DNA from 3 places in the Saccharophagus degradans 2-40 genome. Region 2 is predicted to be linked to each of the others. Evidence: predicted binding sites of a transcription regulator. Region 2 holds the regulator's gene; each other region holds the start of a gene.
The links. Region 2 encodes FNR, which switches genes on or off when oxygen is low (the NO sensors DNR and NnrR bind a similar motif). Its sites were predicted from a motif close to TTGATNNNNATCAA; they were not measured.

Region 1 (4,868 bases), 1.2 Mb from region 2:
GCGACAATTGTAATGACAAATTGGTTAACAATCCGCTAAAAAACACGCTCCAGCCAGCTTTTATGGCATAAGAAATGTAAAGTAGTAAGCAATTTTATTAATTTGACTGGTTCCGGAGAGAATTGGTTAACCAATTCCATCTTGCCTTGAACTCTGGCTGCCTGCACTTACAAGCCCCCAGATTGGTGACGCTGGTGTATACTGCTCATATAGTTACACCTAAAATAAGCACCATTCCAAGCTTAGAAACATCGGCTCCACCTTTCGAATAGAAGAAGTACCTTAATGACCGAATACCGCTCAGTTAAATCGTCTCAAATTGTCCTTAAAGAATTAATGATTCCCTCCTACTCCAACTTTGGCGGCAAGGTGCACGGTGGCATTATCTTGTCGTTAATGGATAAAATTGCCTATACCGCTGCTGCTAGTCACTCGCGCAGCTATTGCGTTACGGCTTCGGTAGACTCGGTTAACTTTTTGAACCCCGTTGAAGTGGGCGAATTAGTTACCCTCTTGGCCTCGGTAAACTATGTGGGCCGGTCATCCATGGAAGTGGGCATAAAGGTTTTTTCAGAAGACTTTAAAAAAGGTGTTAACAAACACACCAACACTTCGTATTTCACCATGGTGGCAGTAGACGAACACACGCGTAAGCCTGCCCCAGTGCCAGGCTTAATATTGGAAGAAGAGATAGAAGTTAAACGCTTTATTTGGGGGAAGTTTCGCAAAAAATATAGAGGTGAATACAAAGAGCAGTTCAAAACACTGCGCAGAAATTTAGATATAGCCTGCGAAACGGCATTGTTGCACGAAGAAAATTGTAAAATTGCCACAGGTAAATAATTACACTGCAGCCAAAAGCCTTACCCATTCTATTTAAAACTTGCGGTTAGCATGCACAAACGTGCTAGCCGCCACTCACCCTAGAGCATATATAATTGTTCGACTCTAACCTATTAATACTTGGCCAAGCTTTAGGCTTTGTAAGCTATGCCCTTGGCATACTGTGTTTTTATCAAAAAGATGATAAAAAGCTAAAGCTTATAATGCTTACTATGAATGTAAATAACTCCATTCACTTTGCATTACTAGGCGCGGCAACGGCAAGTTTAGGCTCTATTCTATCGGTGTTTCGAACCGGTTTAGCCCTGCGCACGTCTTCTAGAGCTGTAGCGTTTGTATTTATTGCTATAACACTTGCAAGTGGTTACTGGCTAGCAGAAACATGGCGCGATGCCTTCCCAATTATTGGCACATGCATTGGCACATATGCTTTATTTTGTTTGCGTGGCATAAAAATGCGTATTGCATTTTTGTGCGGTGCACTATGCTGGCTAACGAACAATATTATTGTTGGCTCCATTGGCGGTACTTTACTTGAAATAACGCTACTTATTGTTAACGGCAACACCATTCGCAAACTGTATTTTAATCGCGAGCAATAATCCCTTTAAAGTAATACCCCTTCTGGGGAGGTAACGCCCCTAGCTAATACAACCACAAGGTAAGCTATGTCTAACTTGCTGCAACAATGTTTGGGTAATGACTACGCGCTACTGTGCCCCATAGTAAAAGCTGCACACACTGGTGAGTCTCAACTTAAGGGTACAGTTTGGGTTAGGCAAGGTAATATTTTTGCTCGCGCTTTGTGCAAAATAATGGCTATGCCACCGCAAACGAATAGCGTTGAGCTTACCGTGCATGGCAAACACGACAACAACAATATGCACTGGGATAGAAAGTTCGGCAACTTTAAAATGAATTCTCATTTTGCCAAAAGCGGCAACCAACTTGTCGAAAAGCTTGGCCCGCTCAACATGCATCTAGCACTTTCCGTGAACAACGGCACGCTTGAATACCGCCTACAAAAAACCTACTTTTGGGGCATTCCCGTTCCGCACTTTCTGGCCCCAAAGGTAGAAGCCAATGAAGGGGAGCACGCAGGCTTATACCGCTTTAGCGTATATGTGTTTTTACCCGTTATTGGCTTAGTTGTAAGCTACGGCGGCGATATGCAGCTCTGCTCCTAACTCGACTCTTAGCCCCTTTCTTTGCAGCGCTGTTAGCTGTTAGCTGTTAGCTGTTAGCTGTTAGCTGTTAGCTGTTAGCTGTTAGCTGTTAGCTGTTAGCTGTTAGCCATCATTTGACCCATATCAATACCTCTACTCGGTCCAGATTATATATTTAGCGTGACGCCATTACCTTTTCACACGCTATGTTATTTATTTAACAACCAGCTAATACGCCTTTCGCAAGTAGAGCACAGTTATGACTTGGCCAACTGCCCAAATCCACCCGCTTACCCCTTTTAACGTAGATATACTGGCCAAGCCAGCCACCCTTAAAAAATATGATTTGGCCGGGCCTAGGTACACGTCGTACCCAACTGCGCCACAATTTACTAACAACTTCACTCAACAACATTGGCAGGCAGCGGTAAGTAAGGGTAACAAAGCACAAAAGCCACTGTCGCTTTATTTCCACATTCCCTTTTGCGATACGGTTTGTTATTACTGCGGCTGTAATAAAATTATTACTGCCAACAAAGCTAAATCTACCCCCTATTTAACCGCCATTATTAAAGAAATGGATTTGGTTGCCGCGCAAGTGGATACCACTCGACCTGTGCAGCAATTACATTTTGGTGGCGGCACACCTACTTTTTTAAGTGACGAACAGCTAACAACACTAATGAACGCTGTAAAGGCACGCTTTAATGTAGCCGATAGCGCGTTTCGAGATTTTTCTATAGAAGTTCACCCAGCAGGAGTTACGCCACAACGCATTAAACATTTACGCACTATTGGGTTTAATCGTGTAAGTATGGGCATACAAGATTTCTCGCCCGATGTACAAAAGGCTGTAAACCGTTTTAACAGCCCGCAACAGGTTGGCGAACTGGTAACAGCAGTGCGGGAAAATAATTTTGCATCGTTAAGTATGGATTTAATATACGGTTTACCTAAGCAGACGGCGGAATCGTTTGCTGAAACCCTGCAAAAAATAATTGCGTTGTCGCCGGATAGAATCGCGCTATTTAACTATGCACACCTGCCCCACTTGTTTAAAACGCAAAAACAAATTAACGCCCGCGAGCTACCAGAGCCACAAGAAAAATTAATTATTTTGCAGCAGAGCATTCAAAGTCTGTGCAATGCTGGCTATCAGTTTATTGGTATGGATCACTTCGCCAAAGTGGACGACTCTCTCGCGGTTGCCCAACGCGAAGGTGAACTGCACAGAAACTTTCAAGGGTATAGCACACACGGCGACTGCGATTTATTGGCGTTTGGTGTTTCGTCTATTAGCTCTATTGGCAATACATACAGCCAAAACAGTAAAAATTTAACCGAATATTACGCTGCAATAAATACAAACCAGCTGCCCATAATTAAAGGCTTAACATTAACAGATGATGACTTACTTAGGCGCGAAGTTATTAGCCAAATAATTTGTAACTTTGAGCTAGATTATCAAAAAATTAATCGCCAATTTGGAATTGATGTAGCACAGTACTTTGCCGACGCGCTTACCGAACTAAAGGTGTTTGAAGAGGATGGCCTAATTGAATTTACACAAGCGAAGCTAAACGTAAAACCCTGCGGCAGGCTTCTGGTAAGACGAATTTGCATGGCTTTTGACAGCTATGTAAGCAGCCAGGTAAGCAGTTATGCGAGCCAGCAACAAAGTGCAAATACACCGCAGTATTCTCGCATTTTATAATTAATATATGGCTAACTTACATGTGACAGCGCCTTACGCTGCCACATGCACAAGCCATTACTTATCGGCAAACGGCACTAAAGAAATATTATTCACTCGCGCTTGTTGTGCTGCATCAGCCACTAGCACATAGGTTTCTGCAGATGAAAGCTCATGGGCGCGAATTACCAACCCCGCTTCGGGCAACTCGGCATGCTTTTGGGCAATTAATGCGCGCACAGCAGAAGCATCTACCCTGCGATTGTTTATATAAATATCGTTGTTAGCAGAAACCTCTACCAACAAGCTAGGGGTTGGGCTTATTGGCTGTACAGGGGCGTTCTCTGGCAGGTTTAGCCCTATTACCCTCTCGGTTACAAACGAAGCGGTAACAATAAAGAAGATAAGCATAATAAAAACAACATCCAACATGGGGGTTAAATCCACATCGGCTTTATCATCTGCAGTTATAGCTCTGGCTTTACGGTTCATAGATTTGGTCCTTTTTTGTTATTAGCGTTATTAGTGCTAGTACCCAGATATACTCAGGCAGGTCAACCTTGCTGCCTCACCCTTACCTCAAGCTTAGTTCAGCCCAAATAATCACGCAACAACCGGCGCCAAACGGGTGTTTGAAAAGCCACGAGGTAAGCCGTAAATTGCAGGCATAAAAAAAGCAGCCATTGGCTGCTTTTTGGGGTAGCTTTTAACTAAACCTTATTTAGATTTATCGTCAAAAGGTACAAGTGATACGTTATAAATTTTTGCTTCGCGCGCGGCATCAGCAATGGCAACGTAGGTTTGCGCAGTAGACAGTTCGTGTGCGCGTACAACTACTGGTGCCTCTGGAATCTCTGCGTGCTTCTGAGCAATTACAGAACGCACAGAACGTACATCTACGCGGCGCTGATCGATGTAGATCTCGTCACTAGACGTTACCTGAATAAGAATACTTTTGTTGTCAGGGTTGGGTGGTGGTGGATTGTCTAAATCCTCCGGCACGTTCAAGCCTAACGATTTTTCTTTAACGAACGATGCCGTTACGATAAAGAAGATAAGCATAATAAACACAACGTCCAGCATGGGCGTTAAGTCGATTTCTGAATTATCATCCGATTGTTGTTTTTTCTTTCTGCGACTCACCGTAAAATCTCCACATAAATGTG
Region 2 (4,868 bases):
TCATGAGACGGGTTGTAGAATTACCGTAGAGGGCAACCCGCGACAGCCGATGGGGTTAATTCCCACAAATTTTCCAACCGGTTTAACGGCAGTGGAGGAGGCGCGGTTGTTGCGCTGTGGCATGAAGGCTATTGTGAGCAAGGCTAGGGAAGAGCATATGAAAAACGTGGGCAGCCTGTAGTTGATGCTGGTGCTTTTGCCGTTTCGTTACCCATAAAAAAACCGCCATCTAGGGCGGTTTTTTATGGGTGTTAATAAAGCAGCAGCGCCAAATTATGAGCTCGTGCTTAGCTTTACTTGCCAAAACACTACCTTACAACATACTTGCCTTTTAAGTGCATTAAGGTTTTGTGATTATCTACTGTTTTAAACAGAGTTTGGTATTTTTCTAATAAAATGGTGCCTGAATCTTGGCCGCTTTCTGCTGAGTAAGTAATACCTGCGAGTAGATCATCAAATTCTTTGGTTAGCTTATCTATAGCTGCATAGATTTGCTTGGTGGTTTTTTCGGTTTCGAAAATGTGGCCTTTACCTGTCATTTGTAGGTATTGGTCGCACTCTTGTAGCCATTCTTTGCGCTCGGCTAAAAAGTTGCGGGTGTTTCTTAGCCCGCCTTTGTAGCGCATATCAAAGTTGTTTTCTACATAGTTGCCCACGCTACCTAGGGTAGTGGTCATAAATTCCATGCGAATATCATCGCAATAGCTCCATGTTACGTAGCCTGGGAATTTAACGTTGTTCGCTTGTTCTGCCTTTTCCTTCTGGCACTTCTCATCGCATCCGTACGCGTTCGAGATAATAAATGATGCAACTAAAGTTAATAGTGCAGCCAGATTTTTCATAGAAGGGGTCCGCCAGTAACTATTTGTTATAAGAATGAATGTACAGCCGTTAAATCCATTAAAAGCGTCACCAACTAAAATGTCAAGTAAAACGTGACATAGTTCCTTGTGTCTAGACGAGTTTTAAAGGTCTTTTACTTTTTAAATAGTGAAAAGTTATATAAGAATGTATAACGGGGCTGCATTCTTGCCGAGAGGAATTAAAACGGCTTACTGGTGGCCAATATAATAATTGCGCAAGCAGTTAAGAGGGCACTAATTCCAAAAATTGCGCGCAGGTGTTTATGGGGGATTTTGAAGGCAGTGATACCTAAGCCAATATAGGTAATAACCAAAAGTAATTTGATTGAAAACCAAGAATAGTCAAATGGCGAGTAGCGAAGCATTACCGCAAGGGTTACACCGGTAACAAGTAAAAGGGTATCAATAACATGTGGTGCAATTTTTACTGCACGCAATTGAAGTTTGGAAGAGTTTCCCATTAGCCAAAGAAATCTAACGGCAAACCCGCCAATACTTAATAGCACGAGCCATACGTGAATGTGTTTAATTACTGCAAACATGGAATATTATTCGCTAAGCGCTTTCTTGATAAGTGTGGCCAAATGATCTGGGAGAGTTGCTGCAAGGGCGGCTTGATGACCTGCATCAGACATTTTTGCCCATGTTTTTTGAATAATATCGATCAGTTTTGCTTCATCGTGCTTACGAGCAAAATCATCTAAATAATAAAGTACGAATACGAGGCATATAACGTCTTCCAGAGTTTGAGTTTCTGGGTCTCTGCGCAGGCCTCGCTTCTGCACAAGATATTTAACGCGACTGATATCTTCTTCATTGTAGCCGGCTTCCAGCATAAGCTCGCCAGTGCGCTTTGCATGAAAAAGCCCAAGCTCTGCGCGCCATTGTTTGTAACCTGTGCGACCTTCGGGGTAATCGCTACGCGGTGATTTCCAGCGCTCTATATGTTGTGCGCGAGCGGCAATTTGTAGGTGCTCGGACGCTTGCGGGGCAAAGCTATTAAGTACTTCTGTCATTCTTTGAGAGTACAAAAGTTCTTTGGCAATAGGCTCGCCATTTGCAGTTTCTTGATTGGGGTCTTGTGCATTTGCCGCGTCAATTTTATTGATAACGGCTAAATATTTATCATTCATTCGCAATAGAACTCAAAAATTGGGTGAAGTTTTGCGCGAAAAATTAATCTGCCGTTGAGGCGATAGCGCGCAGCTTATCCATTTGATTGATAACCACGTGTTTTTTATCAAGAGCTATTACTTCTTGTTTGTGAAGTCTGCTCATTACACGGCTTACGGTTTCTATGGTTAAGCCTAAGTAGTTGCCCATATCTGAGCGTGACATGGGTAAATAAAACTCGGTGCTTGATAAGCCCCGATGGTGGTTTCTTGTAGATATACTAACTAATAAGGACGCAATGCGCTCGTCGGCATTTTTTTTACTTAGCAGGGTAATGAGCTGCTGCTCGTGGCTAATTTCTTTACTCATAAGTTGAAAGAAGCGACGCTGCAAATTGGGAAGCTTCATGCTCAGGTCTTCGAGTTGCGAAAAGGGTATTTCACAAATCGCTGAGGTTTCTAATGCCATTGCGGTATTGGAATGTACATTCGTTGCTAGGCCATCTAACCCCAAAATTTCGCCCGGCAAGTAGAAGCCAGTAATTTGCTCCTCGCCATCCCTACTGATAGTAGAGGTTTTTACTGCGCCAGATCTTAATGCGTAAACAGCTTTAAAGTCTTCGCCTGCTTCGTAAAGTGGTTGGCCTTTTTGCAAAGGGCGGCCGCGCTGAACTATGTCGTCTAATTTAGCAATGTCATCCAACGCGAGGCTTATGGGTAAGCATATAGCCGATAAACGGCAGTCACCACAGTTCACCTGAGGGGCGTGGTGACATGATGTAGGTTCGGATTGGGACATAATTCGGTCCAGAGTACGGCAGGTATTTGATTGCTAGATTGCGAGCAAGGATATGGATACTAATGGCTAATGTCAAAGGCTTCTTTGCCTAGTTAATTGGCCTCGGCGGTAGAGTGATTGGTGTACTAATTGGTAGCTTATGGTTAAGCAAGGCTTGAGTATAAAGTGAGATATTGTGGAGCTTGTATCTGTGCTCGGAATAGACGAATGCGTCTACTCCCGGGCCCACGTTAATGGAAATGTGCGAGTCTTCGTCGGGTTCTAACTCGAAGTTGGTGTCGAGCGCATTGTGTGATGTGTGACCCAAAAAAATGTGCAGCTGATTAAAGGTTTTAAGTAGTGGGGTAATCGCGGTTTTTAGATCTGGCAATGCCGGTGCAGGGTATACAACTAACCCCAGTTGAGCAAAACCGAATTCTTTAATTTTTGCCAGCTTTTGCATCACAATTGGAGTGTTTTCTAAGTCTGAAAGCGCTATCTCAACTAAGCAGCGGTTGAAGCCTAAACCTTTGAACAGCCCCAGCCAGTTGCAATTAAGGTCCGTTAAATCGCAGTTAACAGTGTGTAGCCGCTTTTCGATAGGCTGTATATTGTATAGCTTTGCTAATGTGCGTATGAGTGCGGTAACTTCGTGTGCCCGCAAAAAGCGCGTAGGGTTGTGTAGCGTGAACTCGGTGAGTGTTGGGTGGTTGAGCGCTGTGGCCCAAACTTCAAGCTCGCGTTGCAAAAGAAACGCGGTGTCGCAAGATTGCTCGTAAAGGGGCCGAATATGATTGGAGTCTATAACAATAGTTACCGCACAGCGTTCAGCTGCGCGCGCGCGGCTAATTTCCACGGTGGAAGAGCCATTGTTAGGTGGGGGCGAGTTTTTTTCCATGTGGCTACTTTATCGTAAGCCCATGCAAGCGGTATTGATTCGAATCAAACGTAAGCGTTGAAGGTTAAGCCTACTTGAGAAGCTTTTAGGTGGCTTCTACACTTTAGTTAGAGCAGAGGGGGAATATGAGTTATCAGTGCGGTGAGTGCGGTCATAAATTCAAAAAGGCGTCTACGCATGGGGCTTGCCCTGCGTGTGCTTCTCGACAAGTTCGCAACCTAAAAGCGGCAGAACCTGTAGCTAAAGAAAAGCCAACCAAAACCAAAATAGAACTATTTACCATGACCGTATTATGGGCGTTACTTATTTACGGCGTATACGATAAGTATATTGCCAGCTAGCGCTATGCGCGGCCTGAAAAAGTACTACGAGCAGGCAAAAAACAGCGGCACCAATTCACTTGCCGGCCCCTGTAGGCTTGTGTCAAACGCTCGGCTATTTGCACTGGCATCCAAATTTAATTCTACCGTGGTTGCGCCGTAGCTGGCAGCTAGCTCTACAAACCCTGCTGCTGGGTAAACATTGCCAGACGTACCAATAGATACAAATAGGTCACATTCACACAGGGCCTGTTCGATAGTATCCATGGCTAACGGCATTTCACCAAACCATACTATATGCGGTCGCAATAAATTTGGCGGTGTGCAGCACTCGCACAGGGATTGATCGGTTAGGTCTTTGGTGCAATCGCTTACCTTTTCGCTCACAGGGCAGCGCGCTTTTAGCAGCTCACCGTGCATATGAATTAAATTTTTACTGCCACCTAGCTCATGCAGGTTATCTACGTTTTGGGTAACCAGTAAAAATTCGCCACTGAAGTGTTGTTCGAATTCCCCCAATGCTGTGTGTGCTTTGTTGGGTTGTGCGGCTGTAAGTAATTGAGAGCGTCTAGCATTGTAAAACTTTTGCACAAGCTCTGGGTTGCGGGCATAGGCCTCGGGGGTGGCTACATCTTCCACTCTGTGGTTTTCCCACAGGCCGTTATTGTCGCGAAATGTTTTAAGCCCGGATTCGGCCGATACCCCAGCGCCGGTAAGTACAACAATGCGTTTGTAATCCTTAGCTTGCTTCATTGCTTGCTTCCTGTGTTGTTTGGCTGCGGTAAGCGAGTAAAACGGGTTTGGCGCGAATTAGCATCCACCCTAAGCCAGCAGCTAGCCCTTGTAAGTGTGCGGGTGTATAGCTTGGCCAGGTTAAATCTGCACTTAGTAGCGATG
Region 3 (4,868 bases), 1.7 Mb from region 2:
CCATAGAAATTACGCGCTAGCCCACATGATGAAAGGCTTTGGCAATATTCATAACGATGTAGATTGTGTGCTAGATCTCTATTTTTCGCTTTGCTCAATAAAACTCACCTGCAAACAGCTCGCGCAAGCATTCTTATTTTTAGCTGCGGGTGGAGTAAACCCCGCTACCCAGCAGCAAGTTATTACTCCCAAACGCACAAAACGCATTAATTCCATAATGCAAATGTGTGGCTTCTACGATGAGGCCGGGGAGTTTGCTTTTAAGGTGGGGCTGCCTGGTAAAAGCGGTGTAGGTGGCGGCATTGTAGCCGTACATCCTGGTAAATATTGCATCGCGGTGTTTAGCCCGCGGCTTAACGCCTCGGGTAATTCTGTTAAGGCAATGAAAGTGCTCGAAGCGCTAACTACTAAAACAGAATTGTCTATATTTTAATTAAGGGAACGAGTACGGTATTTAAATAATAGTAAAGAGGTAGAGTATTTTTTATATAAGAACTAGGTCTGTCTGCTTTGCTCTTACTCAATATTTACTTAAATGCAAAGTAATGAAAATATTAGAGCTATTGGCGTTTTATAAATAATCTCATAAAAGCGATAGCGCCTATCAATTTTGGCATGAATGCATCCACCTGAATTGAATCAAGGTGAAGAGATTATGTGGCGCAAAGTTGAATGCTTTCATTAACACTCGGTTAAGTGTGGTATGTTAATGGAGCCGTTTATTGGTGCTATACCAACGCAAGGGGTTAAGCCGGGTAGAATTGCGGAAGGGCGGTTTGCTCTGCTTTGTAAGTTCGTATGAGTTCCCACGCGGGAGCGTGGGAACGAGGTGGTATTTTGTTGATGTGTAAAATGTTAGGCCTACCTCTTATCCTACTCGGCTGCCTGAATTTTTCATCGCCCATAGAGTCGATAAGAGCTATCATTAAATTGTTACTTTATTTTTAAGTGGAAACAAAATGAACTTTATCAAACTCGCCGCGCTGAAAGTGCTCGATGTTAGTTAAGGTTGTACGGGCTATTTTTTCTAAAGCCTCTTTGGTGAAAAATGCTTGATGGCCTGTAATGGTTACATTAGGGAAAGTCTGTAGGCGGGCAAATACATCGTCTTGAATGAAGGTGTCAGAAAAGTCTTCAAAAAACATTTCACTTTCTTCTTCGTATACATCCAACCCCAAATGACCTATTTTTTTGTTCTTTAATGCACGTATAACCGCCGAGGTATCCACTAATCCCCCTCTGCTCGTATTAATTAACATTACACCTGGTTTCATTTTATCTATGGCCGCTTGGTTGATCATGTGATGTGTACTTGGCACCAACGGGCAGTGTAGCGAAATAATGTTCGAGTTTTGCAGCACGTCATCCAAGTCCCCTTTTTTTATTTTGGGATTGTCCGGCTGGGCATAATCGGGGTCACACACTTGTATGTTACAACCAAAACCAAGCATGATTTTGATAAAGGCACGACCAATCTTACCCGCCCCAATCACTCCCACCGTTTTTCCATGTAAGTCGAAACCCAAAAGCCCGTCCAAAGAGTAATCGTTTTCCCGTATGCGATTATGAGCGCGGTGGATGTTACGGTTTAAATCTAATATTAGTGCGCAAGTATGCTCCGCTACGGCGTGGGGCGAATATTCTGGTACTCGGCAAATAGGCAAGTTATTGGCTTTCGCGGCAGGTAAATCAACATTATTAAAACCGGCGCATCGCAGGGCAAGCAGCTTTACATTCATGTTGCTTAGGCTTGCGATCACAGAGGCGTCAATCTCATCATTAACGAAGCAGCATATAGCTTCAAATCCGCTTGCTAACTTCACCGTATCTTTGTTGAGCCTAACAGGGTGATAAGTTATTTCATGTTGCCCAGAGTTTATTTGATGAAAAACAACTTTATCGTACTTTTTACTGCTAAAAAGACCTATTTTCATTACGCGGCTCCCTTTGTATTAAAGTGGGCATGAATTCGTTGAGATGTGTAATTTCTACTACGCCGTATACTGTATAGCTTCTTGTGCTAGTGTGCTCACAAAATAGCGTAACCTTTGCGGTGCATCAAGTTAAGGTTCTCGCATTTACTTTAGGGTGCTCAACTATGAGTTTATTGCAACTACTAACCGCGCTTACACCCATTGCCTCTATATTTTTATTCTTAGTGGTTTTTCGCATGCCTGCTGTAAAAGCCATGCCGTTGTGCTTTGCTGTATTCGCATTTCTTGCCTGGAGTACATGGGGGATACACCTAAAACAAATGGCCGCTGCCACCCTCGAGGGTTGGGTAATAGCCCTTTCTATTTTGATTATTATTTCTGGCGCACTATTGTTATTAAATGTTTTAAGAGCATGTGGAGCATTAGATAGCATCCGAAGCGGCTTTTTTGGCATCTCACCAGATAGGCGCGTACAGGCCATTATCATCGCGTGGTTTTTTGGTGCCTTTCTAGAAGGGGCTGGGGGCTTTGGTACGCCGGCAGCTATTGTAGCCCCGCTTCTTGTTGTTTTAGGGTTTCCATCTTTGGCCGCTGTTGCGCTGGCGTTAATTGCAGACAGTGCGCCAGTTTCATTTGGTGCCATTGGAACACCGGTTCTCGTCGGTATTGGTCAGGGTGTACCAGGCATTGAGTATGCGGAGTTACGGACTATCGCTGTAACAGCAATGTCTATCGATTTTTTTGTCGCAAGCTTTATTCCATTAATGATGACGCTATTACTTACTCGTCTTTTTGGTGCAAACAAAAGCTGGCGTGAGGGTTTTCAGATATGGCCGTTCGCGCTTCTCTCTGGGGTAATGTTTACCGCACCCGCTTGGCTAGTAGCAAAATATATTGGCGTTGAATTTCCGTCCTTAATAGGGGCTTTAATAGGCATGCTCATTATGGTTTTTGTTGCAAGGCACGGCTGGTTACTGCCAAAGCAACCTTGGCGATTTGCTACCGACCCGCCCCTAAGCGAACTGACTGAAGTAAATCATTCCGCTGCGGTTATCCCCCTGTGGCAGGCTTGGTTGCTCTATGTAAGCGCAGCGTTGTTGCTTGTGCTTAGCCGGCTATCAATGTTGCCGCTAAAATCGGCTTTACTGTCTTTTCAATGGCTCTGGGCAAATATTCTTGGCACGAACATTTCAAGCAGCCTAGCACCGCTTTATTTACCGGGTACCTTGTTTGCCTTTGTTGCTTGTGTAACCTGTATTGTATTTAAAACATCTAAACAGCAAACCCTTTATGCCGTTAAAAAAACAGTAGAAAGCCTATGGCCGGCTGCTATCGCGCTGGGTAGTTCCGTACCAATGGTGCGTATATTCATCCATTCTGGAGTGAACGACAATAGTTTAAATGCCATGCCAACAGAATTAGCTAACCAAGCCGTAGATGGCTTGCAAGCACACTGGCCATTCTTCGCTCCGTTAATAGGCGCCTTGGGCAGCTTTGTCGCAGGATCGTCTACTTTTTCAAATATGATGTTTTCTGGTCTGCAAATGGAAGCGGCAGAGGCATTAAACCTTTCACCTTCGTTGATTTTGGCCTTGCAACTACTGGGCTCTAACGCGGGCAATATGGTGTGCGTGATGAATGTGGTGGCCGCAGCGGCCGTTGTGCACCTAACAGGAAAAGAAGGCCACATAATACGACTAACTTTCGGCCCAATGCTTATTTATTGTGGAGCCGTTGGCGTAGTTGGTTGGCTTGTTAGTCGTATATTTCCATTTACTTAAACTTAAGCGGTGTTAATTCGTATACTCGTATCCACGCTTCTACGAAGGGATACATATATCGCCTTAATGTAACGCAAGGAAAGCTTTAGAGTAATTGGTGTTTTATAAATAAGCCTAGAAAAGTGATCGCGCTAATCAATTTTGGCAAGAAGGTGTGCAGCTTGAATTGATGTAAGGCTAAGTGGTGATACAGCAGAATATTGAATTCTTTCATCAAAATCCGGTTAAGCGAGGATATATCGATGAGGCGGGCATTGGCGTTATTTCTGTGCAAGGAAATATGCAGGGTTGAATAGGGGGGGGACGGTTTACGTAGCTTGGTAAGTTCGTGTGCGTTCCCATGCGGACGAGGGAGATCAACCCTCGATGTGATTTATTTGGAGCTATTGCTTAGTGAGTAAGGCTAATGCACGATGGTATTTTTCAGCTCTTCGAAGATCTTTATCTGTGATTATTTTTAATCGAGTTAAATTCAGGTTGTCCTTAATGTCCTCAATTTTGACCTTTTTAGCTAGTTCGTTTTTTGATACGCGTAATATAAAACTATTGTAGTCCTCCCCATTCCTCTTCGACAGGCAATCAATTGCTTCAATTACATCATTTGAGAAGCCTAGCTTTTTAAGGTCGTCTTGGGTAAAGGCACTATCTTCAATTACATCGTGCATCACTGCCACAATCATTTCGATTTCAGCTTCAAATTTAAACATCAATCGTAATGGGTGCAAAATATAAGGTTGACCTGCTTTATCTATCTGGCCGGCATGTGCTTTTGTAGCTACCGCTATAGCTTTCTCAAGATTACTCAACGATGTTCACCAATTTCATATTCTTCTTGCGTAATTTCATCGCCGGACAACAGAGCCTCATTGTATAACTTATTTTGATAATGTATTACCTCGGTAGACTCTTTCTCGCCATAAAATTTTCTGTAAATAGCTCCGTTTTTTTTCATACGCCTAAACATTACTTCTTCAAAGGGGTAATCGATATAAACATCTTTAGTGTTTAAATACTCCCCTGTTTTAATAGCCATTGATAGATTTCCTTATGGCGTCATAATAGGCTTTACTTTGAGCCTCAATTACTAAACGTTCTGGATCAGAATCTGGCAAAACTCGCCATTGCTCATAAAGTTTATGACCTTGGCCACTAG

Region 1: the regulator FNR is predicted to act here: its motif matches at 2,144-2,157, upstream of hemN (oxygen-independent coproporphyrinogen III oxidase).
Region 3: the regulator FNR is predicted to act here: its motif matches at 2,049-2,062, upstream of SDE_RS14990 (L-lactate permease).

What each region holds. Positions count from the first base shown of each region.
Region 1 is NC_007912.1:3,133,250-3,138,117, forward strand. Features, by position in the region: gene SDE_RS12970 (acyl-CoA thioesterase) at 286-843, shown strand; gene SDE_RS12975 (YgjV family protein) at 939-1,445, shown strand; gene SDE_RS12980 (DUF4166 domain-containing protein) at 1,512-2,030, shown strand; gene hemN (oxygen-independent coproporphyrinogen III oxidase) at 2,269-3,723, shown strand; gene SDE_RS12990 (ExbD/TolR family protein) at 3,781-4,194, opposite strand; gene SDE_RS12995 (ExbD/TolR family protein) at 4,420-4,845, opposite strand.
Region 2 is NC_007912.1:1,886,223-1,891,090, forward strand. Features, by position in the region: gene SDE_RS07645 (hypothetical protein) at 1-181, shown strand, start outside; gene SDE_RS07650 (hypothetical protein) at 309-842, opposite strand; gene SDE_RS07655 (SirB2 family protein) at 1,043-1,405, opposite strand; gene SDE_RS07660 (DUF4202 domain-containing protein) at 1,412-2,002, opposite strand; gene fnr (fumarate/nitrate reduction transcriptional regulator Fnr) at 2,040-2,774, opposite strand; gene SDE_RS07670 (hypothetical protein) at 2,863-3,651, opposite strand; gene SDE_RS07675 (hypothetical protein) at 3,777-3,992, shown strand; gene cobB (Sir2 family NAD+-dependent deacetylase) at 4,017-4,724, opposite strand; gene rrtA (rhombosortase) at 4,711-4,868, opposite strand, start outside.
Region 3 is NC_007912.1:3,623,095-3,627,962, reverse strand. Features, by position in the region: gene SDE_RS15000 (glutaminase) at 1-433, shown strand, start outside; gene SDE_RS14995 (2-hydroxyacid dehydrogenase) at 945-1,934, opposite strand; gene SDE_RS14990 (L-lactate permease) at 2,099-3,715, shown strand; gene SDE_RS14985 (hypothetical protein) at 4,099-4,521, opposite strand; gene SDE_RS14980 (hypothetical protein) at 4,518-4,748, opposite strand; gene SDE_RS14975 (hypothetical protein) at 4,738-4,868, opposite strand, start outside.